DNA from 2 places in the Limosilactobacillus vaginalis genome. Region 2 is predicted to be linked to the other one. Evidence: a T-box and tRNA genes for the amino acid it is inferred to sense, from the RefSeq annotation. Region 2 holds a T-box; the other holds one or more tRNA genes.
What was found. The T-box of region 2 lies ahead of tyrS (tyrosine--tRNA ligase). A T-box ahead of a tRNA ligase gene usually reads a tRNA of that ligase, here a tRNA-Tyr.
Positions count from the first base shown of each region.

Region 1 (15,438 bases), 700 kb from region 2:
AAACAGCTTCGAGTGCCTTCGGATTTTGCCGCAGATTTGGATATTCGCAATAGTGAATGAAGCCACCCGCAGCTTGGTATGGAAATGCTTCTTCAAATTCTAGTTTTTCAAATGGTGTCGGGTGCTTTCGTACATCATAGTGGAAACTATTAGTGTAATATTCCTTATCAGTAACATCTTCAATCCGGCCAAACTTTTTAAGGTCATCTTGGCAGAAAGTATCAGTTAATGATTCAGCAGGAGTTGAGTAAAGACTGTAGTGGTAACCTTCTTCGCTTTCCCACTTAGCACAAAGTTCATGCATCGCCTTAGCAATCGAAACTGCAAAATCATGGGCTTCCTTATTGTGTTCCCAATTTGAACCATAAAAAGTGGTGCAGACTTCATACAATCCAATGTATCCCAAAGAAATAGTTGCTCGACTATTCTTAAAGACTTCATCAACACTATCAGTCCGCTTTAGCCGCTTGCCAAACGCACCATACATGTAAAGCAACGGTGCATTTTCGGGCTTAGCCTGCTTTGTCCGCGCAATTCGGTACTTCAAAGCAGTATGACAAATATTCATCTTTTCTTGGAAAATTTGCCAAAAGAGTTCCTTATCGCCTTGAGCTTCAAGGGCAATCCGCGGTAAGTTAACCGTTACAACCCCAAGATTCATTCGACCAGAATTAACCTCTTTACCTGTTTCAGGGTCTTTCCATCCCTGCAAGAACGAACGACATCCCATTGGCGTCTTAAAACTGCCAGTGATTTCTTTAATTTTGTCGTACATCAATAGATCTGGGTACATCCGCTTAGTTGAACATTCAAGTGCCAGTTGCTTAATATCATAATTTGGATCACCAGGTTGTAAGTTCAATCCGCGCTTCAATGTAAAAATCAATTTAGGGAAGATTGCTGTCCGGTGTTCCTTCCCTAATCCCTTAATCCGGATCTTCAGAATTGCTTTTTGAATTTCCCGGCTAATCCAACTGGTCCCTAGGCCAAAGTTGATTGTGGTAAATGGTGTTTGCCCCTGGCTTGAGTAAAGAGTATTGATCTCATATTCCAGAGCCTGCATTGCATCATAAATATCCTTCTTTGTCTTCGCACGAGCAAATTCTTCCCGCTTTTCAGGGGCAATCCATTGTTCAGCATCCTTCATATGCTTTTGGTAGTTTAGCTTTGCATATGGTTCCAATAATTGGTCAATCCGGTTAGCGGAACAACCACCGTACTGTAATGAAGCTACGTTTGCAATAATTTGGGACATCTGAGCAGTTGCCGTTTGAATTGAACGTGGTGAAGAAACCCAAGCATTCCCGATCTTGAAGCCATTCTTAAACATTTCATCAAAGTCGATCAAGCAACAATTAGTTTCGGGTGTTACTGGGGAATAGTCCAAATCATGCCAGTGAATATCGCCACGTAAATGAGCCTTAGCTACTAAATCAGGTAACATTCTCAATCCCAAAGCACGGCTAACGACCCCTGCTTCCAGATCCCGTTGCGTATTAAAAACGTGGCTATCCTTATTTGCGTTTTCGTGGACAACCCGCGAATTACGGTCAAATAATTGACTAAGCTTGTATTGCGGATCAGTTGCTTCCGCAAAGTTTTCCTCGTCTTGACGGCGATAGTTAACATATTTTTGGGCCAGAATATTTTGGTCTGCTTTCTTTAGCCCCGAAATAAATGCTTGTGCAATTTCAATAGTAGAAACTGTTTTCTTTCCCATAAAGGAGAGCAGCTCTTGGTAAACAGCAGCTTTCGTTTTACTGTCAGCATTTAGTTCCTTTAACACTAAGTCAATCTTATAGCCGTAAAAGGGTGTCTCAGTGCCATCACGCTTTACAACCTTTACATCGGTTAGATTTTGTAAACTTGTATCATTCATTAACTCTATTTTCATTTCTGCAGACCCCTCTTTTATTGTTTAACGATTGCTATCTTACTATTGAATAAATTGAAGAGAAAGGTTGACTTCCTCAACACAATATGTAGGGGGTGATATATTATATCTACTATTTATTGTGATTTTTGCTAAATTGAGACAATCTAATTAAGAATGATAAAGTACAAGGTCTTGCCTTATTAACTTTCTTCCGGATTTTGTATTGAAAATCCGTCTTTTTTCTCTTCTTCATATTATCAATAGATAAATCATCTAACTAAAAATTTATTAATCTAGATACATGAAAAATGATTCATATATAACTGATTACTTCAATAAAATTCAGTGGAGAGGTCTAAATTTTTGATTATTTTGTATTATTTTTTATTCCAATTCCCCTATTAACCCGTGAATCATAAGTTAATTTAACATACGCAGACATAATAATTGGCAATACGGTTACCAAAATCATCAAGCCAAGAATCACGGCAATTGCAACCTGAATTAAGGTCATGACTCCAGATGGGATTAGGGCAGCAAAGGTTCCACTCAATATAATAATTGCTGACATCACAACAGTACCGATAACGGTTGCAGCTTGTAGAATATGCTTAACCTGATTTCCAGGATCCACTAGTTCTTCATCTCGATAACGCATCATCAGGAAAATGCTGTAATCGACTCCTAACGCGACAAGCATAATAAAGGTGAAAAAGGGTGCATTCCACGTTAACATGCGTTCATGAAAAAAGTGCTGTGCAATAAGGGCTGTTAAATTAATGGCAGTATAGTAGGTTCCAACCAGAGTAGCAATAATCACCATTGGTTGAAGAACTGACCGCGTAAAGAATAGCAAGGCAATCCCAATACCAATAATCATGATCATAGCAGTCCGTGTGAAGTCGCCCTGAGATAAGGTCTCAAGATCAAGATTTTGTGACGTTTGGCCTCCAATCGCCACTTTGGCCTTGCTTAATGATGTCGCTTTTATCTGTGCTTTAACATCTTTTTCAAGCTGCTTAACTGTTTTGGCAGCAGTATGACTATTAGGATCAGCTTTTAAAACTACTGATAATTGTGTTAATTGACGGTCTTTATTCATATAAATATTGTAGGAAGTCACGAGATCACTATTATTAAGTTCATTTCGAGGAATGTTTAACTGATTACCTGCTGGTGAGTTTTTCAATTCACTAAGGTATGATTGCACTTCACTAATTCCATTTTGAACTTTATCTAATCCGCTAACTGCCTGATTTAAGCCGGCTTCTAGCTGATTTAACTGGCTAGACATCGCTTGTAGTTGGTGATTTAGTTGTTGAACTCCGCCGTTAACTTGATTAATACCACCGTTTAACTGTTAACCACCACTAGTTAATTGATTGCCAGCTGTTTTTAGCTGATTTCCAGTATGAGTCAGTTCACTACTCCCATTAGTTAGTTGGTTAATTCCTTGACTTAACGTTGGGACTTGCTGATTAATTGTGGTTAATGCACCAGCTAGTTGACTTGTTCCCTGGTTTAATTGACTGGCCATTGCAAAATAAGATCCAGTGGAATGGCTATTCATCAGTGACGATAGTTGTTGGATCTGCTGGTTAGCTTCTGTTACCGATTGATTCAACTTCTGACTAGCAGAAGTCACCTGATTAATACCGCTTGCAAATGGGTTAATCCCCACTTGCAATTGACCGATTCCGCTCGCTAGTTGATTAGTCCCTGCAAGATACTGATTTGTTCCTGCAACGTATTGATTTAAACCAGTGTTAAATTGACCACTAGCATCTGCTAATCTCTGACTTCCATCTGCTAATTGTTGGACTTGTGCAAGTTGTTCCTTAATGTTAGCACTAGCCAGTTGATTACTAGCATTCTGCAAGCCATTCTTGATCGTTGTTAAACCAGTCTGTGATTGTTGTAGGCCAGTCAAAACAGTTTTCAATTGATTTTTGACATAAAGCTGGTTAAGCGGTCTCCCGGTGGGTTGGGTAACCGACATTACCGACTTCACCCCTGAATTTTTCTTAACAGCATTGGTAATCTGATCAATTGCTGCCAAATCCTGCTGGTTGTTTAAGGGATGGTTTAATTTAATGTTAATTGTGGTTGGTGATATTTTCCCTTTTGAGAAATCACGTTGGGCAATCAAGTATCCCTTCTTAATTGGATTACTATTCGGCACCTCATCAGCTGAATTAAAGTTTAATTGTTGCGGGGCATTCACAATTGTTATCCCTGCAATCACCCTAAAAATCACAATATAAATCAGCGGCTGTTTCAATCCCCGTTGTGATAGGAACCGCCAAACTTGACTTGACTGCTGAACCTTAAAATTATGTGACGGCCAAAATAGTTTTCTTCCTAACACAGCCATAAAGAAGTAGTTTAGGGTTAGTAATACTGCTAACAGAACTAAAACACCAACCGAACAACTAACTGCTGACCGATAGAACGAAAATTTGGCAAAACTTAACGCAGCAAAGCCAATAAAGACTGATAATCCGCTGTATAGGATTGTTCGGCCAGCTGACGCTTTGACAACGTTAATTGCTTGATATTGATTGCTGTTTGCAAGCTCCTCTTTGAACTTATCGTACAGCAAAATATTATAATCAGTACCAATTCCAAACAGAATGATCACTAAAAAGACCTGTGTAAAGTCAGAAATGGGAAAATTAAAATACTTAGCAAGGTTCATCACTAAACTTAGGGAAATAATCATCGCAATTCCTACATTTAATAACGAAACTAGGGGAATGATTAACGAACGAAAAACCAGCACTAATACAATAAAAATAAAGATAATGGTAATAACCGCAGTCTTCTTTATTCCCTCTTCAGTCGTATTAGAAAATTCATCTGCTAATAAGGTGTCACTAGTAACATATGTCTGTAACCCTTCTACTTTTAAAAGTCGCTTGATCTGTTGTGCCTGCTGATCAAAGTTAGCTGTTTTCTCAACATCAACATTAACCAACTCGGTTTGCCGGTTGCGAGAAATAACCTGTTTAGCAACTTCTTTACCATTTAATGTACTGGTAATTTTTGTGACCTGATAATTCTTCTTTTGACGGGCTAACTGCTTAACCCGATCATTGATCTTTCGCTGATCCTCCTGATTTAGCTTGCTCTTATTATGATAAACAATTACAACCGAACTAGAATTTTTTCCTGTCTGCATCTGTTTATTCAGCTTATACGCCTGAAAGCTTTCACTAGTTACCGGTAAAGTCACCTGACCTTTTTGGCGAATCAATGCTGAAATGTCGGGTAACGTAACTACTGATACTACAGTTAGAAATAACCAGATAATAATTGTCGCAACATAATTTCTACGTATCCAATTCATTTATTTTGCTCCTCTTTTAATTTTTTGAACAGCTGTTGATTAATTGACATACGTATAATATATTATGGATAGTAAGTTAAACAATGGTTAATCTATAGGATAGTGTCAAATTTTGAATATTTTAACCAAGCTTGTCGATAAAAAAAGAAAATGGAGAGAATAAAATGACTGATCGTCGTGTAAATAGAACCAAACGTCAAATAAAGAAAGCTTTAATTAATCTACTTAGCAAAAAAGCTCTTTCTCGCATTACTGTTTCAGAAATCACCGAGCTAGCAGATATTGGTCGGGGAACTTTTTATACGCATTATCAAGATATCTATGACCTTTATCATTCATTAATTAATGAATTAGCTAAAGATCTTTTGGACATTTTTAGTAGATATTATTCACAGGCAACTAAAGACAATAATTTTATTCCATTATTCCAGGCCCTTTCAGACTATATCTCAACGCAGCAAGACATACTTACCATGCTTGCTAGTAAGCAAAACAGTGAATTAACAATCAGCTATCTTCAAGATCGCTTCAAGCACGAACTAGTTAATTATGATAATTCAAATGGATTGGAACAAATTATCGGTAATATTTACGGAGTTGCGGGAATTTTTGGGATCTTTATTGACTGGCTGCAAGGTAAAATAAAAGCCTCACCAGAAGAATTAGGTGAAGCTATCGGTAAATTTGCGAATAAATATTGGGTTATGGATTAACTTTATTTTTATCTTTTTACCGTGTAATTTTGTATGTTTACGTTATGCTCACGTGCTTAACTAGGCATAAAGACATTAAGTAAAAAAAGTAGGTTGAAGCTAAATATATCAAGCTTCAACCTACTTCATTGTTTGCTAACTAATATTAATTATCCGTCTAAAGTATGCCTCCGGTGGGGGTCGAACCCACACTCCCTCAACGGGAACTGGATTTTGAGTCCAGCGCGTCTGCCAATTCCGCCACAGAGGCAAAATATTAATATTAGCTAACAACTAAAAGGTGGTAATCGGATTTGAACCGATGATAAAGGTTTTGCAGACCTCTGCCTTACCACTTGGCTATACCACCAAATAGTTAACGTTAAAAGTGATAAACCCTTTTAACAAAGGGCGGTATGTGGGATTCGAACCCACGCGTGCCGGACCCACAAACCGGTGTGTTAACCAAACTTCACCAATACCGCCAAAAAATTCATAAAAGCAGGGATAGTAGGAATCGAACCCACAATGACGGTTTTGGAGACCGTAGTTATACCGTTTAACTATATCCCTATAAAGTGGGGGAGAGTGGATTCGAACCACCGAACCCGAAGGAACGGTTTTACAGACCGTCGCGTTTAACCAGACTTCGCTACTCCCCCATAAATGGCGCGGGACGGAATCGAACCGCCGACACACGGAGCTTCAATCCGTTGCTCTACCAACTGAGCTACCGAGCCATTGCGATAATATGGGTTTTATTAAATTACCAAACACAACTTTCGTTGTGAATGGAGGATACAGGGCTCGAACCTGTGACCTCCTGCTTGTAAGGCAGATGCTCTCCCAACTGAGCTAATCCTCCATAAAGAGTGACCCGTGCGGGATTTGAACCCACGATACCAGCGTGAAAGGCTGGTGTCTTAACCACTTGACTAACGGGTCATAACAACGGAGAGTAAGGGATTCGAACCCTTGATACAGGCTTTAACCCGTATACAGCATTTCCAATGCTGCTCCTTCGGCCAACTCGGACAACTCTCCAAAATCCGAGCCCTGGCAACGAACCAGGTGCCAAAGCTCAATCAAATCGCGTGGCAACGTCCTATCCTCGCAGGGAGCGATCCCCCAACTACTTTTGGCGTGTTGAAGCTTAACTTCTGTGTTCGGCATGGGAACAGGTGTATCCTTCAAGCCATCATCACCACACTTACCCTTTGCGGGTTCGAGCTTACGCTCTCAAAACTAAACAATATCGCTCTTCTTCCAAACCTTACCGCTTAACTTGGTTAAGTCCTCGACCGATTAGTAATGGTCCGCTTCATGCCTCACGGCACTTCCACTTCCATCCTATCTACCACATCATCTTTGTGGGGTCTTACTTCCCGAAGGAATGGGAAATCTCATCTCGAGGCGAGTTTCACACTTAGATGCTTTCAGCGTTTATCTCGTCCATACATAGCTACCCAGCGGTGCTCCTGGCGGAACAACTGGTACACCAGCGGTATGTCCATCCCGGTCCTCTCGTACTAAGGACAGGTCCTCTCAAATTTCCTCCGCCCGCGACGGATAGGGACCGAACTGTCTCACGACGTTCTGAACCCAGCTCGCGTACCGCTTTAATGGGCGAACAGCCCAACCCTTGGGACCGACTACAGCCCCAGGATGCGATGAGCCGACATCGAGGTGCCAAACCTCCCCGTCGATGTGGACTCTTGGGGGAGATAAGCCTGTTATCCCCAGGGTAGCTTTTATCCGTTGAGCGATGGCCCTTCCATGCGGAACCACCGGATCACTAAGCCCGACTTTCGTCCCTGCTCGACCTGTCTGTCTCGCAGTCAAGCTCGCTTGTGCCTTTACACTCTGCGAATGATTTCCAACCATTCTGAGCGAACCTTTGGGCGCCTCCGTTACCTTTTGGGAGGCGACCGCCCCAGTCAAACTGCCCACCTGACACTGTCTCCCAGCACGTTCAGTGCTGCGGGTTAGAGTGGTCATAATGCAAGGGTAGTATCCCACCAACGCCTCCGTCGAAACTAGCGTTCCGACTTCTATGGCTCCTACCTATCCTGTACAAGCAGTACAAACACTCAATATCAAGCTACAGTAAAGCTCCATGGGGTCTTTCCGTCCTGTCGCGGGTACCCTGCATCTTCACAGGGATTTCAATTTCACCGAGTCTCTCGTTGAGACAGCGCCCAGATCGTTACGCCTTTCGTGCGGGTCGGAACTTACCCGACAAGGAATTTCGCTACCTTAGGACCGTTATAGTTACGGCCGCCGTTTACTGGGGCTTCAATTCAGAGCTTCGCCGAAGCTAACCCTTCCTTTTAACCTTCCAGCACCGGGCAGGCGTCAGCCCCTATACTTCATCTTACGATTTTGCAGAAACCTGTGTTTTTGATAAACAGTCGCCTGGGCCTATTCACTGCGGCTGGTCTTGCGACCAGCACCCCTTCTCCCGAAGTTACGGGGTCATTTTGCCGAGTTCCTTAACGAGAGTTCACTCGCTCACCTTAGGATTCTCTCCTCGACTACCTGTGTCGGTTTGCGGTACGGGCAGTTAACGTGCTCCTTAGAAGCTTTTCTCGGCAGTGTGACATCGGCAACTTCGCTACTGTAATTTCGCTCCCCATCACAGCTTGTCAACCCGGATGTAAGCATTTGACTCACATCCTGACTTACTGCTTGGCCCCACTCTTCCAATCGTGAGGTTTGCTTAGCCTCCTGCGTCCCTCCATCGTCAAACGCAGTTAACTGGTACAGGAATCTCAACCTGTTATCCATCGCCTACGCCTCTCGGCCTCGGCTTAGGTCCCGACTTACCCTGGGAGGACGAGCCTTCCCCAGGAAACCTTAGTCATTCGGTGGACAGGATTCTCACCTGTCTTTCGCTACTCATACCGGCATTCTCACTTCTAAGCGCTCCACCAGTCCTCACGGTCTAGCTTCACCGCCCTTAGAACGCTCTCCTATCACGTGCACGTAGTGCACATCCACAGTTTCGGTAATATGCTTAGCCCCGGTACATTTTCGGCGCAGAATCACTCGACTAGTGAGCTATTACGCACTCTTTAAATGGTGGCTGCTTCTGAGCCAACATCCTAGTTGTCTATGCAACTCCACATCCTTTTCCACTTAGCATATATTTAGGGACCTTAACTGGTGATCTGGGCTGTTCCCCTTTACACGGTGGATCTTATCACTCATCGTGTGACTCCTGGGCATAAATCAATGGCATTCGGAGTTTATCTGAAGTTGGTAACCCATGACGGGCCCCTTGTTCAAACAGTAGCTCTACCTCCACGATTCTAATTCCCAAGGCTCCCCCTAAAGAGATTTCGGAGAGAACCAGCTATCTCCAAGTTCGTTTGGAATTTCACCGCTACCCACACCTCATCCCAGCCATTTTCAACTGACACGGGTTCGGTCCTCCAGTGCGCTTTACCGCACCTTCAACCTGGACATGGGTAGGTCACCTGGTTTCGGGTCTACAACTACATACTTCATACGCCCATTTCAGACTCGCTTTCGCTGCGGCTCCGGTTTTTCCACCTTAACCTTGCATGCAATCGTAACTCGCCGGTTCATTCTGCAAGAGGCACGCCGTCACCCATTAATGGGCTCCGACAGCTTGTAGGCACATGGTTTCAGGAACTATTTCACTCCCCTTCCGGGGTGCTTTTCACCTTTCCCTCACGGTACTGGTTCACTATCGGTCACTAGGGAGTATTTAGCCTTGCGAGATGGTCCTCGCTGCTTCCGACGGGGTTTCACGTGTCCCGCCGTACTCAGGATCCTGAACTGAGAGAGTGCCGTTTCGTCTACTGGGCTTTCACCATCTCTGGCACAGCTTCCCAACTGTTTCGACTACGTCGCTCTTTGGTAACTCAAATGTTCAGTCCTACAACCCCAACGAGCAAGCTCGTTGGTTTGGGCTCTTCCCCGTTCGCTCGCCGCTACTGAGGGAATCGATTTTTCTTTCTCTTCCTGCAGCTACTGAGATGTTTCAGTTCACTGCGTCTACCGCTTGCTAGCTATAGATTCACTAGTCAAGCAACCAACGACTAAGTTGGTTGGGTTTCCCCATTCGGAAATCTCCGGATCAAAGCGTACTTACCGCTCCCCGAAGCATATCGGTGTTAGTCCCGTCCTTCATCGGCTCCTAGTACCAAGGCATTCACCATGCGCCCTTCATAACTTAACCTTGATAATCACTTCGTGATTATCCGATTAATTGAGTTAGCGATTATTTCTAAAAAACTCAAAATAACGCGGTGTTCTCGGTTTGTTTTGTTAATTAATAAAGAAAATTGATATTATTTAGTTTTCAAAGTGCAAGCTTGAGAGTAAACCTCTCAAAACTAAACAAAGTTTCTTCGATGTGTAGGTTTCCGTTTTATTCCTTAGAAAGGAGGTGATCCAGCCGCAGGTTCTCCTACGGCTACCTTGTTACGACTTCACCCCAGTCATCTGCCCTGCCTTAGGCGGTTCCCTCCAAATGGTTAGGCCACCGACTTTGGGCATTGCAAACTTCCATGGTGTGACGGGCGGTGTGTACAAGGCCCGGGAACGTATTCACCGCGGCATGCTGATCCGCGATTACTAGCGATTCCGACTTCGTGTAGGCGAGTTGCAGCCTACAGTCCGAACTGAGAACGGCTTTAAGAGATTAGCTTACTCTCGCGAGTTCGCAACTCGTTGTACCGTCCATTGTAGCACGTGTGTAGCCCAGGTCATAAGGGGCATGATGATCTGACGTCGTCCCCACCTTCCTCCGGTTTGTCACCGGCAGTCTCACTAGAGTGCCCAACTGAATGCTGGCAACTAGTAACAAGGGTTGCGCTCGTTGCGGGACTTAACCCAACATCTCACGACACGAGCTGACGACGACCATGCACCACCTGTCATTGCGTCCCCGAAGGGAACGCCTAATCTCTTAGGTTAGCGCAAGATGTCAAGACCTGGTAAGGTTCTTCGCGTAGCTTCGAATTAAACCACATGCTCCACCGCTTGTGCGGGCCCCCGTCAATTCCTTTGAGTTTCAACCTTGCGGTCGTACTCCCCAGGCGGAGTGCTTAATGCGTTAGCTCCGGCACTGAAGGGCGGAAACCCTCCAACACCTAGCACTCATCGTTTACGGCATGGACTACCAGGGTATCTAATCCTGTTCGCTACCCATGCTTTCGAGCCTCAGCGTCAGTTGCAGACCAGACAGCCGCCTTCGCCACTGGTGTTCTTCCATATATCTACGCATTCCACCGCTACACATGGAGTTCCACTGTCCTCTTCTGCACTCAAGTCGCCCGGTTTCCGATGCCCTTCTTCGGTTAAGCCGAAGGCTTTCACATCAGACCTAAGCAACCGCCTGCGCTCGCTTTACGCCCAATAAATCCGGATAACGCTTGCCACCTACGTATTACCGCGGCTGCTGGCACGTAGTTAGCCGTGACTTTCTGGTTGGATACCGTCACTGCGTGAACAGTTACTCTCACGCACGTTCTTCTCCAACAACAGAGCTTTACGAGCCGAAACCCTTCTTCACTCACGCGGTGTTGCTCCATCAGGCTTGCGCCCATTGTGGAAGATTCCCTACTGCTGCCTCCCGTAGGAGTATGGACCGTGTCTCAGTTCCATTGTGGCCGATCAGTCTCTCAACTCGGCTATGCATCATTGCCTTGGTAAGCCGTTACCTTACCAACTAGCTAATGCACCGCGGGCCCATCCTGAAGTGATAGCCGAAACCATCTTTGAAACGAAAACCATGTGGTTTTCGTTGTTATGCGGTATTAGCACCTGTTTCCAGATGTTATCCCCCACTTCAGGGCAGGTTACCCACGTGTTACTCACCCGTCCGCCGCTCACTGGTAATCCAACGTCAATTCAGTGCAAGCACGTCATATCAGTTGGGCCAGTGCGCTCGACTTGCATGTATTAGGCACACCGCCGGCGTTCATCCTGAGCCAGGATCAAACTCTCATATAAAATATAAGAACTTGAATAGCTCTAATTCAAATTAATTAAGCGAATTGACTTCGCAAATGTTTTGCTTCAAATCGTAATGATTGAAGACCCTACACATTTGATTCGTCGAAACTTTGTTCAGTTTTCAAAGGTCTACCTTGTTCAACTGCAAAGCTGAACAACATTTAATATTTTATCGCATACCCATTTCAATGTCAACAACTAATTTTAATTGATTAACTCATCAAAGATTAAATCATTGACCTCAACAAGCAGCTTAAATAATATATCATGACAACAAATTAATGTCAACATATTATTTCAAATGAATTTACAATAAAATGTAACTTTCATTCATATTACCTCACAGGCAACGATAACTAATATACCTTGTTCGCTAGTCCACGTCAATAGGAAATTCTAATTTAAAATGTATGCTTAAAATCATACAGGCAATTAAAGACTTCAATTGCAGCTAAATCAATATCATCAAAACGAAAACGTTCTCGCGGACGATAGCGTTCAAAAACGAATTCACCACTTGAGCGAATATACGTTATCTCACAAAGAGGAATTCCAAACTGTTCAAATATTCTTTTCTGTCTATTATTAGAGTGATCAAGTGTCATTGCTTGAAGTCGTTTAATAATTTTTTCTAAATTTGAAGAGTACACCCTTCATCCCCCACATTCGTTTTAAATAATAAGGGCGAGAAAACTTTTTCTCACCCTCACTCTACTTGAACATATAAAATTCAATCATACCTTGATTTTTCTTGAAAGCTTCCAAATCAATTCTAATCATTCATTTTATTTCGACAATCTATCAAACTCATTTACGATGTTGAACCCGGTTTGGCTTAACGATTAAAGCAATTATTCCAGCAAACATCCCAAAATAATACGTTAATAACCGCCAAAGAAGCATTGCTAAAATCAATTTAGTATTCGAATTGACAAAACTAGCAAATAAAACGGAAAAACTATATTCTGCCCCTCCTGCACCTCCAGGAATTGGAAATAGTGAAATCACCATAAAGATTAACACGTGCAGGCTAACTACCATTATGAAGTTAATATGATGAACGCCTAAAGCAAGAAGAATGAAATACGGAATAATGTAGTAGAAAAAGAGCTGAGCAATTGTGACGATGCATACTCTTGCTAACTTACCATATTCCTTTTTCATTTTTAGACTTTCCTGGTAGAAAGAATCAATTTTCTCGTTCAAAAGAATCTTCATTCTTTCGTATCGTTTGGCTTTCATAAATAATGCAAGCGGCTTAATAAGCAGGTTCGTTGCTTTTTTAGTAAAGTGGTACCAATACATCACCATCAACAAGCCAACGATGACAGCAAGGTGGATTGTAAAGCCAAAGACAACTAATAATGCTAATGCGTGAAGTTTTTCTTCAATATAATGAAAACCAATTAATAGCGAAATAAGAAAGTTTACTACAATCATCGCTTGAAAGACAACAAACTTCATTAAAAGAACGGAACTAGCAATTCCGCCATCCACACCAGATTGGAGCATCGCCACCAGTTGTGCAGGCTGTCCCCCAGTTGAAAATGGAGTAATCCCATTAAATAGCTGTTCAATTAGAGGTAACCGAAATGAGTCTTTCCAGGTAAAATCTGGATAGCGATCTTTCATAAATATCTTTACCACAACTCCTTCCAATCCGAGGTAAAGACAAATACAAATAACCGCAACAAGCATCCATCCCCAATTGATCGTATTAAATTCCTGAATCAAAACATGAAGATTAATGTCACGTAAGGCGTATACAAAAATCCCCACCCCAATCAGGAGCATCATAACCAGGACGCCCCAATTACGCCGGCTCATTAATTAGCCTCCTTTGCTTGTTGACGGTAAAAGCGATCCCAAACTTTTGCTAAGTGATCTTTCGAGTAACGCTTTGAAGTTTCAACTGCTCGTTCCCGTAAGTAATTCAATCTTTCCGGATTATGGGTGAGTTCTACAAGCTTAGTTTGCATTTCACTGACATCCTTCGCCGGTTCGTAATCCCCATCAATGATTGAATGATACAAATCAAGATCACGAAGCATTACGGGCGTACCACAACTGAATGCTTCAAGAACTGACATTGGAAATAGTTCGTTGAATGATGGAAGTAAGAATAAGTCAGCAGCATTATTTAATTCTGCAATTTCTTTTCGACTAACAATTCCCGTAAACAGCAAATTTGTCGGTGGATTATCAACAACTTTTTTTAACTCACTGTAACCATCAGTTAAGCGGCCAAACGAAAAGCCACCTGCCCACACAAACTGGATATTGGAATTCTGTTGGGCCAGTTTAATAAAATCGGGAACTCCTTTTCGTTCCTGGATCTGACCGCTTCCGAGAACCACAAACTTGTCTGCTGGCAGATGATACTTTTTCCGATATTCTTGCCGAGTTTGTTTATCAACCGGGAAAAAGTTATCCGAGTCAACAAAATTAGGAATATAAGTCACGTGGTCACGAGGAATCCCGTACGCAACTAGCTTATCAATAAAGGATGGATTAACGACAACTAAGTGATCCATCCGCTTATAAAAGGCGATTACGTACCGATAAAAGATTCCACGAAATGGTTGTGGAATTTGTAAGCTTCCCTCTAAAGTTTCGGGAAGGAAATGAACGTAGCCAATTTTCCGTCCCCGCTTTTTAGAAAATGTTGAGAAATAAAAGGGCAGATCAATCGTGTGGTAATGACTGATCTGGCTTTTTCGATATTTATTAATCGCAATGTCAAACTGATCGGCAAAGCGAGTTTTTAAGAGATGGATTAATTCCAAGTAAGCACTGCCGACCCCTTGTCCGGCAACCTTGTCGGCAGACGAAAACATGGTAATTTTTAACATTACTTAACTCCTCGATCGATGAAAAAGATTCCGAAATGTACCCTTTGATTGACTAGATTGCTTCTCAGCCATTGTCTCTTGGCAATCTTGATAAAATTTAAGAATCCGCTGAGCAAATACTTCTGCAGAAATCTCGTGTAATTTTGCATCACGCTTATTCTGTTCCTCAGGCGTCCGCGGATTATTAAGGTAACGAAGGACACCATTAACAAGATCAATCCGCTTTTGGAAGCTAACCCCAATAGCTGGGTCATCAATTAACTCATCAGTATACTCACTCCGCATTACCACAATCGGCAAATCGGATGCCAATGCTTCATCATATGTCAATCCCTGGGACTCAGAATCAGACGCAGAAACAAAAACATTTGCCATTTGATAGTAATGATGAACATCATCATTATCAACCTGCCCCGCAAACTGAATATGATCAGTCAAATGCAGGTGCCGAACCTGTCGTTCCAAAGTTTCTCTTGCGGGTCCATCCCCAACTATCAGTAACTGAGCATCAGGTTTTTTAGCTAAGATATCGGGCATTGCTTCAATTAAGGTATGGATATTCTTTTCAAATGCAAGCCGGCTTAACGATAAAAGCACTGGTGTATCTGGCTTATACCCCCACTTGGCACGGAGAGCGTTCTTCTCTTCAAGAGAATCCCGCTGACCATATACTCGCAAGTT
Region 1 is NZ_CP104399.1:1,327,634-1,343,071, forward strand. Features, by position in the region: gene nrdD (anaerobic ribonucleoside-triphosphate reductase) at 1-1,894, opposite strand, end outside; gene N4627_RS06690 (MMPL family transporter) at 2,244-3,170, opposite strand; gene N4627_RS06695 (MMPL family transporter) at 3,237-5,225, opposite strand; gene N4627_RS06700 (TetR/AcrR family transcriptional regulator) at 5,390-5,938, shown strand; tRNA gene N4627_RS06705 (tRNA-Leu) at 6,104-6,188, opposite strand; tRNA gene N4627_RS06710 (tRNA-Cys) at 6,217-6,287, opposite strand; tRNA gene N4627_RS06715 (tRNA-His) at 6,328-6,402, opposite strand; tRNA gene N4627_RS06720 (tRNA-Trp) at 6,420-6,490, opposite strand; tRNA gene N4627_RS06725 (tRNA-Tyr) at 6,497-6,579, opposite strand; tRNA gene N4627_RS06730 (tRNA-Phe) at 6,585-6,657, opposite strand; tRNA gene N4627_RS06735 (tRNA-Val) at 6,710-6,782, opposite strand; tRNA gene N4627_RS06740 (tRNA-Glu) at 6,791-6,862, opposite strand; tRNA gene N4627_RS06745 (tRNA-Ser) at 6,870-6,961, opposite strand; rRNA gene rrf (5S ribosomal RNA) at 7,010-7,126, opposite strand; rRNA gene N4627_RS06755 (23S ribosomal RNA) at 7,203-10,124, opposite strand; rRNA gene N4627_RS06760 (16S ribosomal RNA) at 10,328-11,902, opposite strand; gene N4627_RS06765 (YkuJ family protein) at 12,307-12,555, opposite strand; gene N4627_RS06770 (lysylphosphatidylglycerol synthase transmembrane domain-containing protein) at 12,713-13,732, opposite strand; gene N4627_RS06775 (glycosyltransferase family 4 protein) at 13,732-14,757, opposite strand; gene N4627_RS06780 (glycosyltransferase family 4 protein) at 14,761-15,438, opposite strand, start outside.
Region 1: it has a tRNA-Tyr gene. The T-box ahead of tyrS (tyrosine--tRNA ligase) is inferred to sense a tRNA for this amino acid. The anticodon was not compared.

Region 2 (15,438 bases):
TACTAGCATCCCAAAGATAATAATTGAATAGCCCCACTTACCAATTGCGGTCCCAAGGGCATTTGCTAATGGGGTTGAATAACCGCCTAACTTTGTCCCAGCAAGGCCAACAGCAACCGCCATCATCAGAGCATCCAAAATCGTAACACTAACCATTACGGCGATCAGTACCCGAGGAATGTTTTTCTCAGGATTATTCATCTGCTGAGCAGCAATTGGCAAGAAGGAGAAGCCAGTAAATAAGTAGAAAATTGGTGTGAACGCTTCTCCAAAATGGTGGAAGAACGGCATGGGTCCTTTAAGTGCTGCCTGGGGAATTATTGGCGTAAAGTTAGCCTTGTGAATAAAGAACACCCCAACCACGATAAAGATAATCAGTGTCAAGATCTTGGCAGCTGCCGAAACGTTATTGACCACCTTCACAATACTTCGACCGTAGAAGTTAATCAGGGCAAAAAGAAGAATTAAACCAACTGCCCCGATACCGTAAGCAACGGGGTTCTTAAATATTGGTAAGAAACTTTTGAGAGTTGTTAATAATGCAACAATTTCTGCCGAAAGTGTGCAACACCCCAAGAACCAGGTAAAGATCCCTAATTCATAACCCGTAAAGCGACCAAAGGCATGGTAAGAATATAGCCACGCTGCTCCAGATCCGGTAAACCGACTTGACATATCGGCATAACACAAAGCAATTAAAGACACCGTAACAGCAGTACAAAGAAGAACTACGACTGCCGATAAGTTCATGTAACGATAAATCACTGACGGAAGTAAGAATGTTCCTGAACCAATGACCCCATTAATTCCTAAAAAGTAAATTGAAATAAATGAAAGTTTTTTAGGAATTGACTTTTGACTAGCGATAGTAACCCCTCATAACTAAAAAATAACTTAATTTATATTGTAGTCGTTTTTTTAGGAAATGGTAACTCATCCCCTGACATTCTAAACTCCCACTGGTATTTCTTACTAAGCTAGACTAAAATTTGCTTAAATGAGTCTTTTAAGGATACAAGGGAGGTTAGCCTAGTGATCCACAATATCCAGACTGTTTCTAATTATATTGAAGAAATTGAAAAGTTAATTAATAATAAGCACCATAACTATTATTTTCGTGGGCAAGATGACGCATTTTGCAATACCCTGCCAGCCATTTTTCGGAGCCGAAAGCTTCTTGACAACGAGGATAACCTATTCAATGACTTCTTGATGACGGATCCCCAGCTTTTTGAAAAATGCCGAACTAATTTTGAACGGTTAGCCTTAATGGAACACTACCATCTCCCTACCAGGTTATTAGATGTCAGTTCAAATCCCTTAATTGCCCTGTTCTTTGCAGTAAAGGGCGGACAAGGAAATGGTGAAGTTTATGTTTATAAGGATGAACCTAACCCTGATAAGCTGGCTGAAATGTTGGAACAGCGGGGATGGCAAAATCTAATTGCCGAATATAAAAGCAAGAATAAGCTAACCAGCCACAATTACTTTAAGAAAAACGCCTTTAGTAATGAAATGCAGCTTGAATCTTCTCTCGCTCGACAATCGTTAGCTGATAAAGCCGCCTTTTTCCAATCAATTAAGAATTTCTACAAACTAGATAATGATTACATTGGACAGCAGCACAAACTATGGAGCCATAGTTATGACAGTTACTTTGATGATCAAGATTCTGATTACTTTGCGGAATTCAAGCGTGATCTGCAAACTTTACCATTCCTGCGATTGTTTGAAGAAGCCAAGCGGGATATTCCAAGCTTTGCCAACAAGTTGAATCCCCTAGAATTAATTGTCCCCAAAATCGTAACAATTAAACGGATGAGTCGGCGAATGGAAAACCAACAAGGCCTTTTCCTCTTCGTTCCCTTTATTGGTGAAGAATATGATCCAACAATTAATATTGATTATTCAGAAGTCGAACGTCGTGCCCAGTTAGCAATCGACATTCTTAGTCTCTATAATGCTGAAAATCCGGCTGAAAAAGAAAAATATATCATCCCAGCAAAGTATAAACGCTCAATTCTTGATGAGTTAGCTAAATTAGGGATTGATTACAGCTTCATCTATCCCGAAGATCACGCTAAAAAAGCAGAAATGATTAAGGCAAAGTACCTTGGCCTTTAAAAGAAGAACCTAAGCTTAGTCCACAATGAAATTAGTTATCGTGGATAAGCTTAGGTTTTTAAATTGGCAATGTGACTGAATTGCCATTATCAATTTTTGGTCGTGCTCCTACTTACTTTAGGTATACGCTTTACTGATTATCTATTTGTATAAAAAAGATACCACCCACATTCTTGTGAGTGGCATTGCTATCTATTCATCCATACTAGTTGAAAAACAACTATTTTTTATTAACTCGTTGTCGTAATAAATAATGTTTTATTTTCCCACTAGCATTCGTTGGTAACTTTGCAACTCGAATGTAGCGCCGCGGAACCTTAAAATGAGCCAGGTGCTGATAGCCAAAGTGAATTAGATCCTCAATATCTGGTTCACTATCAGTAACAATAAACGCGACTGGTACTGCACCCCACTTAGGATCATTTTGACCTACAACCGCAACTTGCTTAATTCCTGGATATTGTTGATAAACCTGCTCGACTTCTTGGGGAAAAATATTTTCTCCGCCTGAAATGAACATCTCGTCTAACCGACCGTCAACATAAAGATAACCTTCATTATCCAAGCGACCAACATCACCAGTATGATACCAGCCAGCCGTCATTTTACACTCTAATCTTCCTGGCTGGTTAAGATAACCAGGAGTTAACGCAGGTGATTTTAGAAGAATTTCGTTATTTTCTGGTGCTAACCGTATCTGATTCATAAAAAGTGGTTGCCCAACAGAACCAAGTTTTCTTAACGCATCCTGTGCTCGCAACGCAACAATTTGTGAACAGGTCTCCGTCATTCCATAACACTGAACAACAGGAATTTGAAGCTTAGCACATTGCTTTAACGTTGCCATATCAGTTGTTCCTCCACCAAGTAACATACAACGAAAATACTTGTTATAATGACATTGACTATTTTTACGCTGTTCAAGCAGTTTTTGCAGCATAAATGGTACAACTGACATGATCGTTACTGGTTCGTTTACTAGAATTTTTTCAATTGTCGCTTCGGAAAACTTTTTAGCTAGACGCACGGTAATACCGTAGATTAATCCCCGCATTAAAATTGAAAAGCCACTTATATGAAAAATCGGAGCTACACAGAGCCATTCATCATTTGATCCTAAGCCCAAATTAAGTGCAGACGAAACCGCTGAATAAAAGTGATTGCCAAATGTTTGTAAAACCCCTTTAGGATTCCCAGTCGTTCCAGACGTATACATAATGCTGGCAACTTGCCCGAAGTCGAACTCGGGAACTAATTGACCATCTTGTGCTGGTAATTGCAGGAAATGTTCAAAGCTCGTGAATCGTTTATCCATTGTAGGACGAACTAGTGAATCAGCCACTAAGCAACAAGTTAATCGGCTGTCTGCCATTTGGCGGTCCAATTCATCTTTAGCCAGTCGCCAATTTAACCAAACGATCGTCCTTCCACTCGCCAGCACCGTCATCGCTATTTCATACCCAATCAGTGTATTATCTGTCAAAATTCCTACAAATTTACCAGGCTTTAACTGATTTAATCGCCCAATATTAGCAGCGACAACGTCTCGTAGCTCGCTAAAGGTTAATTGTTTTTGTCCATCGGTAATTGCTACCTTATCGGGTTGAGTACTCGATTGTTTAAGCAACCAATTTTGCGTTTTCATCTTGTAACATCACCAGCTTAAGGAAATTTTGGAAATTGGTCAAAGTTTGGATCCCGTTTTTGATTGAACGCATCGCGACCTTCTTTTCCTTCATCAGTCGTGTAGAAAAGCATCGTAGCATCTCCACCAAGCTGCTGAAGACCAGCTAGGCCATCCGTATCAGCATTCATTGCTGCTTTGATAAAGCGCAATGCAGTTGGTGATTTTTTTAGAATTTCATTACACCAATCAAGGGTAACTGATTCAACCTGATCCAATGGTACAACCTTGTTAATCCAGTTCATTTGGTAAGCTTCCTCAGCTGAGTAAAAGTGGTTTAAAAACCAAACTTCTTTAGCTCGTTTATGACCAATTACTCGAGCTAAGTAACCAGAACCATAACCAGCATCAAAGCTCCCAACTTTTGGACCAGTTTGGCCAAATTTTGCATTGTCAGCAGCAATTGTCAAGTCGCAAACTAATTGCAAAATATTACCACCGCCAACGGACCATCCTTTAACCATTGCAATTACTGGTTTAGGAATAATTCGAATGAGATGCTGAAGATCCAAAACATTTAAGCGAGCAATATGATCTGGACCAACATATCCACCGTTTCCACGAACTCCCTGGTCACCGCCAGAAGAGAATGCCTTATCACCCGCTCCAGTTAGAATAATCACGCCAATTGTGCTATCATCACGACAGATCGTAAAAGCATCAATCATTTCTTGAATTGTTACTGGCGTAAAGGCATTCATTTTCTTGGGACGATTCATGGTAATCTTTGCAATCTTTCCAGCTCGTTCAAAAATAATTTCCGAATAATCTTTAACATTTTTCCAATCTACACTTGTCATTTTAAGCTTCCTTCCAATATGAGGTGAATATTATGAATCTATTACAATACTTAGGAATTAAAATTCAAACGGTAACTGCTAATCAAGTAATCATTAGTATCAACGTCACTGATCAAATAAAACAGCCCTTTGGCATTGTTCATGGCGGAATCAACGCCATTCTAGCCGAAACGGCTGCTTCTCTAGGGGCCAATGCTTGGCTAACTAACAATGATCGTCACCAAGTAGCAACAGGGGTCGATATTAATACTTACCACCTACGTGCCGTTAAAACAGGGGTCCTCAAAGCCGTCGCTACTCCGTTGAAATTGGGTCGAAGAATCCAGACTTGGCAAGTTCAAACCTTTAATGATGATCAAATTACTAGCAATAGCACCGTTTCCTTGCTAAATACCACTCTAGATAGCTAGTTATTCCTACCGCTAATTTTATTTTATAAATGCTTTGCCAAAAAGTTCTTAATAATTTCAAATACTTGTGGTTGTAGGAATTGAGCATCCATATGACCAGCACCGTTAAGAATATACATATCAGCAGGCACTTGATTTTCGATTAACTTATCATAGAGTTGCTCACTATCTTTTAGCGGAACCACCATATCCTTAGTTCCGTGGAGAATTAAGAATGGTACAGTTTGTTGATCAATATACGATAGTGGATTAGCTGCCCGATCGAGTTCTGGCGCGTCTTCAGGTTCTGCACCTAATAAGTTGCGATAAACAAAATCAAAGTCATCAGTAGCGCTCCCCTCCTTAGCTGTCAGGGGATCAACTACTCCATAGAATGGAACAACAACCTGAACATCACTTGAAACATCAAGATGATCACCCTTATCGAATTCTCGGTGACCGTTAGTAACACCAAGCATACTAACCATATGACCACCGGCAGATTCGCCCATTGCAACAAAGCGATCTGGGTCAGCTTGATAACGATCTGCATTAGCCCGAACGTAGCGAATAGCAGCTTTGGCATCTTCTAATTGTCCTGGGAACTGAACCTTATTACTATCACGGTATTCAACCCCCACTAAAATATAACCATCGTGGGCAAAATCAACCAGGTTAGGTAAGTGAACATTATTATCAGTATCCATCCAGCCACCACCAGCGAACCAGAAAATTACCGGATAACGTTTATCACTATCATTCTGAAAATGACGAATAACTGTTAATTTAAGATCCCGGGTAGTATTACCCAGCCAGCCTGGTACTTGAGCGTAAGTAACATTCGTATCCATCCATAAACCATCACGAACTGTCTTAACATCAATTGTTTTCTTCATTTCAGTCATAACTCCTTTGATGCAAAATCTCTCAGCCGTTTTGATTGTAACAAATAATTTACTATTGATAAACTAAGGTGTTTTTTAGTAAAAGTTAAAAATAAAAAGAGTAGGTTCATAATAGTAAATATCTACTAAAACTATGATTCCTTGTTCACAAGTACAGCACCTAGTATATTTTCTCTACTTAATATAGTAAAATAGTTGATTGTTAATCTTTAGAAGGAGTGTGGACATCCTTGAAAGTAAAAATTTCCCTTAATTGGTGGGGAGTAATTATTTTAGCGATCTTGATTTATGCACTATGGCGTTAAAAGATTATAGTAATATTTTTAATTTATACTGTTTAGTGGAGTAACCAGAATTGATAATTGTTTCCTTTTTACTACACGTATTTAAAAGCAGATTTTAAAAAATAACCAATTTTATTTAAACGTAACAAAAAAGCCTATAGACTTAAGGTTAACTTAATCTATAGACTTTAAATATTAATAATGCTGACTAGAGGATTCGAACCTCCGACCTCATCATTACTAATGACGTGCTCTGCCAACTGAGCTAAGTCAGCATCAAGCGTGGCAACGTCCTATCCTCGCAGGGAGCGATCCCCCAACTACTTTTGGCGTGTTGAAGCTTAACTTCTGTGTTCGGCATGGGAACAGGTGTATCCTTCAAGCCATCATCACCACACTTACCCTTTGCGGGTTCGAGCTTGCGCTCTCAAAACTAAACAATATCGCTCTTCTTCCAAACCTTACCGCTTAACTTGGTTAAGTCCTCGACCGATTAGTAATGGTCCGCTCCATGCCTCACGGCACTTCCACTTCCATCCTATCTACCACATCATCTTTGTGGGGTCTTACTTCCCGAAGGAATGGGAAATCTCATCTCGAGGCGAGTTTCACACTTAGATGCTTTCAGCGTTTATCTCGTCCATACATAGCTACCCAGCGGTGCTCCTGGCGGAACAACTGGTACACCAGCGGTATGTCCATCCCGGTCCTCTCGTACTAAGGACAGGTCCTCTCAAATTTCCTCCGCCCGCGACGGATAGGGACCGAACTGTCTCACGACGTTCTGAACCCAGCTCGCGTACCGCTTTAATGGGCGAACAGCCCAACCCTTGGGACCGACTACAGCCCCAGGATGCGATGAGCCGACATCGAGGTGCCAAACCTCCCCGTCGATGTGGACTCTTGGGGGAGATAAGCCTGTTATCCCCAGGGTAGCTTTTATCCGTTGAGCGATGGCCCTTCCATGCGGAACCACCGGATCACTAAGCCCGACTTTCGTCCCTGCTCGACCTGTCTGTCTCGCAGTCAAGCTCGCTTGTGCCTTTACACTCTGCGAATGATTTCCAACCATTCTGAGCGAACCTTTGGGCGCCTCCGTTACCTTTTGGGAGGCGACCGCCCCAGTCAAACTGCCCACCTGACACTGTCTCCCAGCACGTTCAGTGCTGCGGGTTAGAGTGGTCATAATGCAAGGGTAGTATCCCACCAACGCCTCCGTCGAAACTAGCGTTCCGACTTCTATGGCTCCTACCTATCCTGTACAAGCAGTACAAACACTCAATATCAAGCTACAGTAAAGCTCCATGGGGTCTTTCCGTCCTGTCGCGGGTACCCTGCATCTTCACAGGGATTTCAATTTCACCGAGTCTCTCGTTGAGACAGCGCCCAGATCGTTACGCCTTTCGTGCGGGTCGGAACTTACCCGACAAGGAATTTCGCTACCTTAGGACCGTTATAGTTACGGCCGCCGTTTACTGGGGCTTCAATTCAGAGCTTCGCCGAAGCTAACCCTTCCTTTTAACCTTCCAGCACCGGGCAGGCGTCAGCCCCTATACTTCATCTTACGATTTTGCAGAAACCTGTGTTTTTGATAAACAGTCGCCTGGGCCTATTCACTGCGGCTGGTCTTGCGACCAGCACCCCTTCTCCCGAAGTTACGGGGTCATTTTGCCGAGTTCCTTAACGAGAGTTCACTCGCTCACCTTAGGATCCTCTCCTCGACTACCTGTGTCGGTTTGCGGTACGGGCAGTTAACGTGCTCCTTAGAAGCTTTTCTCGGCAGTGTGACATCGGCAACTTCGCTACTGTAATTTCGCTCCCCATCACAGCTTGTCAACCCGGATGTAAGCATTTGACTCACATCCTGACTTACTGCTTGGCCCCACTCTTCCAATCGTGAGGTTTGCTTAGCCTCCTGCGTCCCTCCATCGTCAAACGCAGTTAACTGGTACAGGAATCTCAACCTGTTATCCATCGCCTACGCCTCTCGGCCTCGGCTTAGGTCCCGACTTACCCTGGGAGGACGAGCCTTCCCCAGGAAACCTTAGTCATTCGGTGGACAGGATTCTCACCTGTCTTTCGCTACTCATACCGGCATTCTCACTTCTAAGCGCTCCACCAGTCCTCACGGTCTAGCTTCACCGCCCTTAGAACGCTCTCCTATCACGTGCACGTAGTGCACATCCACAGTTTCGGTAATATGCTTAGCCCCGGTACATTTTCGGCGCAGAATCACTCGACTAGTGAGCTATTACGCACTCTTTAAATGGTGGCTGCTTCTGAGCCAACATCCTAGTTGTCTATGCAACTCCACATCCTTTTCCACTTAGCATATATTTAGGGACCTTAACTGGTGATCTGGGCTGTTCCCCTTTACACGGTGGATCTTATCACTCATCGTGTGACTCCTGGGCATAAATCAATGGCATTCGGAGTTTATCTGAAGTTGGTAACCCATGACGGGCCCCTTGTTCAAACAGTAGCTCTACCTCCACGATTCTAATTCCCAAGGCTCCCCCTAAAGAGATTTCGGAGAGAACCAGCTATCTCCAAGTTCGTTTGGAATTTCACCGCTACCCACACCTCATCCCAGCCATTTTCAACTGACACGGGTTCGGTCCTCCAGTGCGCTTTACCGCACCTTCAACCTGGACATGGGTAGGTCACCTGGTTTCGGGTCTACAACTACATACTTCATACGCCCATTTCAGACTCGCTTTCGCTGCGGCTCCGGTTTTTCCACCTTAACCTTGCATGCAATCGTAACTCGCCGGTTCATTCTGCAAGAGGCACGCCGTCACCCATTAATGGGCTCCGACAGCTTGTAGGCACATGGTTTCAGGAACTATTTCACTCCCCTTCCGGGGTGCTTTTCACCTTTCCCTCACGGTACTGGTTCACTATCGGTCACTAGGGAGTATTTAGCCTTGCGAGATGGTCCTCGCTGCTTCCGACGGGGTTTCACGTGTCCCGCCGTACTCAGGATCCTGAACTGAGAGAGTGCCGTTTCGTCTACTGGGCTTTCACCATCTCTGGCACAGCTTCCCAACTGTTTCGACTACGTCGCTCTTTGGTAACTCAAATGTTCAGTCCTACAACCCCAACGAGCAAGCTCGTTGGTTTGGGCTCTTCCCCGTTCGCTCGCCGCTACTGAGGGAATCGATTTTTCTTTCTCTTCCTGCAGCTACTGAGATGTTTCAGTTCACTGCGTCTACCGCTTGCTAGCTATAGATTCACTAGTCAAGCAACCAACGACTAAGTTGGTTGGGTTTCCCCATTCGGAAATCTCCGGATCAAAGCGTACTTACCGCTCCCCGAAGCATATCGGTGTTAGTCCCGTCCTTCATCGGCTCCTAGTACCAAGGCATTCACCATGCGCCCTTCATAACTTAACCTTGATAATCACTTCGTGATTATCCGATTAATTGAGTTAGCGATTATTTCTAAAAAACTCAAAATAACGCGGTGTTCTCGGTTTGTTTTATTAATTAATAAAGAAAATTGATATTATTTAGTTTTCAAAGTACAAGCTCGCTAACCTCGCGGTTAGCAATGGAGAATAACGGAATCGAACCGATGACCTCCTGCTTGCAAAGCAGGTGCTCTCCCAGCTGAGCTAATTCCCCATATATGGGCCTAAATGGACTTGAACCATCGACCTCACGCTTATCAGGCGTGCGCTCTAAACCAGCTGAGCTATAGGCCCAAATAAGCGTCATAATCTTGTTTTGAGAGTAAACCTCTCAAAACTAAACAAAGTTTCTTCGATGTGTAGGTTTCCGTTTTATTCCTTAGAAAGGAGGTGATCCAGCCGCAGGTTCTCCTACGGCTACCTTGTTACGACTTCACCCCAGTCATCTGCCCTGCCTTAGGCGGTTCCCTCCAAATGGTTAGGCCACCGACTTTGGGCATTGCAAACTTCCATGGTGTGACGGGCGGTGTGTACAAGGCCCGGGAACGTATTCACCGCGGCATGCTGATCCGCGATTACTAGCGATTCCGACTTCGTGTAGGCGAGTTGCAGCCTACAGTCCGAACTGAGAACGGCTTTAAGAGATTAGCTTACTCTCGCGAGTTCGCAACTCGTTGTACCGTCCATTGTAGCACGTGTGTAGCCCAGGTCATAAGGGGCATGATGATCTGACGTCGTCCCCACCTTCCTCCGGTTTGTCACCGGCAGTCTCACTAGAGTGCCCAACTGAATGCTGGCAACTAGTAACAAGGGTTGCGCTCGTTGCGGGACTTAACCCAACATCTCACGACACGAGCTGACGACGACCATGCACCACCTGTCATTGCGTCCCCGAAGGGAACGCCTAATCTCTTAGGTTAGCGCAAGATGTCAAGACCTGGTAAGGTTCTTCGCGTAGCTTCGAATTAAACCACATGCTCCACCGCTTGTGCGGGCCCCCGTCAATTCCTTTGAGTTTCAACCTTGCGGTCGTACTCCCCAGGCGGAGTGCTTAATGCGTTAGCTCCGGCACTGAAGGGCGGAAACCCTCCAACACCTAGCACTCATCGTTTACGGCATGGACTACCAGGGTATCTAATCCTGTTCGCTACCCATGCTTTCGAGCCTCAGCGTCAGTTGCAGACCAGACAGCCGCCTTCGCCACTGGTGTTCTTCCATATATCTACGCATTCCACCGCTACACATGGAGTTCCACTGTCCTCTTCTGCACTCAAGTCGCCCGGTTTCCGATGCCCTTCTTCGGTTAAGCCGAAGGCTTTCACATCAGACCTAAGCAACCGCCTGCGCTCGCTTTACGCCCAATAAATCCGGATAACGCTTGCCACCTACGTATTACCGCGGCTGCTGGCACGTAGTTAGCCGTGACTTTCTGGTTGGATACCGTCACTGCGTGAACAGTTACTCTCACGCACGTTCTTCTCCAACAACAGAGCTTTACGAGCCGAAACCCTTCTTCACTCACGCGGTGTTGCTCCATCAGGCTTGCGCCCATTGTGGAAGATTCCCTACTGCTGCCTCCCGTAGGAGTATGGACCGTGTCTCAGTTCCATTGTGGCCGATCAGTCTCTCAACTCGGCTATGCATCATTGCCTTGGTAAGCCGTTACCTTACCAACTAGCTAATGCACCGCGGGCCCATCCTGAAGTGATAGCCGAAACCATCTTTGAAACGAAAACCATGTGGTTTTCGTTGTTATGCGGTATTAGCACCTGTTTCCAGATGTTATCCCCCACTTCAGGGTAGGTTGCCCACGTGTTACTCACCCGTCCGCCGCTCACTGGTAATCCAACGTCAATTCAGTGCAAGCACGTCATATCAGTTGGGCCAGTGCGCTCGACTTGCATGTATTAGGCACACCGCCGGCGTTCATCCTGAGCCAGGATCAAACTCTCATATAAAATATAAGAACTTGAATAGCTCTAATTCAAATTAATTAAGCGAATTGACTTCGCAAATGTTTTGCTTCAAATCGTAATGATTGAAGACCCTACACATTTGATTCGTCGAAACTTTGTTCAGTTTTCAAAGGTCTACCTTAGTCAGCGATAAGCGCTGACTAACAACTCAATTATATCAGATGTCATTCAAGCCGTCAATGATTAATTTAGATAATTTTCAAATTAATTCATCAATCAGTCTCAACAGACAACTTTTATAATATATCATCTTGTTAAGAGCGAGTCAACATGTTTATTGAAATAAAAGTAATTAATCAGATAAACAAATAACTTTTTGTATCTCTCAACAGGAACTATACTATACCTTCTTTTGATTTCTTCGTCAACATCAAATATGAAGAGTCATTCATTTGTATTCGACTAATTCGAACATTAAATTCAAATTGGCAAATATAGTTAATAAGTTTCAAAATAAAATAAAAGAGTGCCCGCCATTTTTTGGCAAAAGCACTCATAAGCTGAACAATTTATTTTTTAAATTATTTTACCCGAACCAAGAAGTAACGTTTCTTTCCGCGACGAACGATCACGAACTTGCCATCAAAATGACTGCTTGGATCGATTTCTGCATCAACATCAGTTACCTTTTCACCATTAATATGGATAGCACCGTTTTCAACATCTTGTCGTGCCTGACGACGTGATGGTTCAATTTTGGTATCATCAACCAACCATAAAATAATGTTTTTCTTTTCATTAGCTACTTCTACTGAAGGAACATCCTTGAAGGCTTGTTCAATTTCCTCAGTAGTTAAATCAGCAACATCCCCCGAGAACAACGCCTTAGTAATTCGTTGGGCTTCGGCTAATCCTTCTTCGCCATGAACAAACTTGGTAACTTCTTCAGCTAAGCGACGTTGGGCTTCCCGCTTCCATGGTTCCTTTTGAACTTTTTCGGCTAACTCATCAATTTCATCTTTAGATAAGAAGGTAAAGTATTTGAGGTATTTAACAACGTCACGATCATCTTGGTTAATCCAGAATTGGTAGAATTCGTATGGCGAAGTCTTCTTCGGATCAAGCCAAATAGCACCGCCAGCAGTCTTTCCAAATTTCGTCCCGTCAGCTTTTAGCATCAATGGAATGGTCAATCCGTATACCTTTGCGTCGGGGCCTTCTACCTTATGAATCAGGTCAATTCCGGCAGTAATGTTCCCCCATTGATCTGACCCACCAATTTCAAGTTGCACACTGTTATTTTGGTAAAGGTGCAAGAAGTCTACCGCTTGAAGAATTTGGTAGGTAAACTCAGTAAAGGAAATCCCTGAATCAAGTCGACTAGCAACAACTTCCTTATTTAACATTGTATTAACGTTAAAGAGCTTCCCAAAGTCACGTAAGAAGTCAATCATGGTGAAGTTCTTTAACCAAGTGTAGTTATCAACAATCGTAAAGTTCTCGGTGCCGAAAAGCTTCTTCATTTGTTCGGTAAGAGCCTTCTTGTTGTGCTCTAACTGTGATTCAGTTTGAAGGGTCCGTTCCGTCTTCCGTCCAGATGGATCACCAATTGCACCAGTTCCACCACCAATGATAATAACTGGGTGATGCCCCGCTAACTGGAATCGTTTAAGAATCATGAAGGGAATTAAGTGACCGATATGAAGACTATCACCTGTTGGATCAGTTCCACAGTATAGGCCAATGTTCTTATTTTCGGTTAATTCCTTTAATGCTTCTTTATCAGTGGTTTGGTTAATGGCACCGCGCCATTCAAGTTCATCAATAATGTTCATCGTATTGCCTCCTATAACATCTTTCAGATCAAAAAAATCCCCCAACTTCATATTGAAGTCAGGGACGATTTACCGCGTTACCACCTTGAATTGCAACTACCAATCCGGTAATTACCTCTCTAGTCGATAACGAGACGATCCGTTCTTAGTTGAAAAGCTCCGTAAGTGTAATTCGTCAGCCAACCTCGTTAGACTTTCAGCAACCGTCTAATCTCTAATCTACCGGTTGGTAAACTACTAAATTACATCAACGCCTTTATTGTTGCCGTCATTGTACCTAGAGAATTAGTACTTTGTCAAGATCAAAAGGAAGCCACCAGAACTATTTCTTTCGTGACTTCCCTTTAGCTAAGAATTATTTATTTTCTTGCTTCTTTTTATCCTGCTTTTGTTTAGCTTTCTTTGCTTTTTTCTTTGGTGTATAAACTTCATGAACGTAAGCCTCACCAGTTAATTCAGCAACTGGCTTAAACGTGTCCGCAAAGTCTTCATCCAAGTTAGCGGTCTTCTTCGCTTCTTCGTAGTATAGAGCACCACTGGCAAATATCACTGGCAAATATGCTGCAAAGCCAAGAATCATTAGCAGCAACCCAATGTATACCAATACGTAAGTTGCGGTGTAAATACCCCAGTATGCTAAGGCACCGAAAATAGCTTCCCAAACAACCATTGGAACAAAGATTACAACAAGCATAATCAATAGGTAGTTCCACTTGCGGCCACCCATAAACCGTCGACTAGCAGTTAGGGCGTGACGCATTGATTGACCAAGGAATTGTGGCTGACGGTCACGGTAAAGGAAGTTAGCTTGGGAATATTCAATCCCCTTCCATGCCATTACAATATCGTTTAATACCCGGCAAACAATTACTAATGCTTGGTTTTTAGCAACTAACCCACCAATAATATCTAACGGCAAGCTCCACAGGAATACGAATAATCCAGTGTAAAGAATGATCCGCCATAATTGATTCTTCCGCAAATGCTTATAGTGCATCCATACTGATCCAGCACTAACAACTTGTTCAGGGTGGCGAACCTTATCTTGATAAGTAAATTGTGCAGCTGTGGTAAAGAATGAATAGAAGAATGACAATGCTACTAAAACAATAATTGCAAGAAGCAACTCAAGCAAAGCCAATCCAATTGCTGCAGGTGATGCCATCCCGTACATAATCATCATCATGGCCATCCCCATTGAACTCAATATTCCTTGGGCAAAATAACCAATAATAAACGATAATGCGAGGAAAATAATCATCACTCCGCCAAGCGGCCACATTGAAGCTTGGTAATGCGGCTTAACTAGTTCCTTCAAGTCATGAACGAACTGTTTTAAGGATAAATGATAACGTTTCTTCATTTAATACTCTCTCCAATTATTTCAGAATATATTTTTCATCATAACACAAAACAAATAAAGCTCAATTTTCATGGTGCTTTTTTCATAAAAAATTCAAAAAGTGCTAGCCACCACAGTCAGCAAGCCGATTAATGATGGTCAGCACTTTAATTATTCTCTATTAAACTATTTGTCAAAATTAACTAAATTACTAGAGAAATTATACTCGCAAATTAATCTTGCTCAGTCGCTTCAGAATAAGGAAAACGATAATTCCCTCCAAAGGCCAAGTAATGACTTCTTTAGGCAACCGGATAAGCAGAAGTGCCCAGAAGGTTTTCCCCGTACTTCCGGTATTTAAGCTCATAATATAAATCCAAAGCGTTGTAAAGATGACATTGGTTACTAGGATTTGGAAGAACTCGTAAATTAGCGCCCGTTGCCAAGTGATTTTTTGGTTGTACAGGAACATTCCCGCTAACACACCAGAAATAAAGGCTGAAAAGGTAAAGCCTGGGAAAAAGGCAGTCCCAGAGTTAAGAATAGTGTTACTGATAATATCGTTAACCACCATTGCCCAACCACCAATCCACGGTCCTAAATAGTAACCTATCAAGGCAGTTGCAATAAAGCCAAAGCCAAATTTAAGAATGGTTGGATCACCAATTGAGATTTTTTCTAAAACAACCTCAAGGGCAATCAGCATTCCAGCAAGAGTTAGCCGCTTAGTAGTAAACCGCGGCCCAG
Region 2 is NZ_CP104399.1:147,806-163,243, reverse strand. Features, by position in the region: gene N4627_RS00720 (APC family permease) at 1-867, opposite strand, end outside; gene N4627_RS00715 (FRG domain-containing protein) at 1,033-2,124, shown strand; gene N4627_RS00710 (o-succinylbenzoate--CoA ligase) at 2,345-3,769, opposite strand; gene menB (1,4-dihydroxy-2-naphthoyl-CoA synthase) at 3,787-4,608, opposite strand; gene N4627_RS00700 (PaaI family thioesterase) at 4,641-5,018, shown strand; gene N4627_RS00695 (alpha/beta hydrolase) at 5,042-5,893, opposite strand; tRNA gene N4627_RS00690 (tRNA-Thr) at 6,389-6,461, opposite strand; rRNA gene rrf (5S ribosomal RNA) at 6,467-6,583, opposite strand; rRNA gene N4627_RS00680 (23S ribosomal RNA) at 6,660-9,581, opposite strand; tRNA gene N4627_RS00675 (tRNA-Ala) at 9,740-9,812, opposite strand; tRNA gene N4627_RS00670 (tRNA-Ile) at 9,818-9,892, opposite strand; rRNA gene N4627_RS00665 (16S ribosomal RNA) at 9,982-11,556, opposite strand; gene tyrS (tyrosine--tRNA ligase) at 12,096-13,349, opposite strand; T-box leader at 13,407-13,609, opposite strand; gene N4627_RS00655 (hypothetical protein) at 13,705-14,712, opposite strand; gene N4627_RS00650 (folate family ECF transporter S component) at 14,912-15,438, opposite strand, start outside.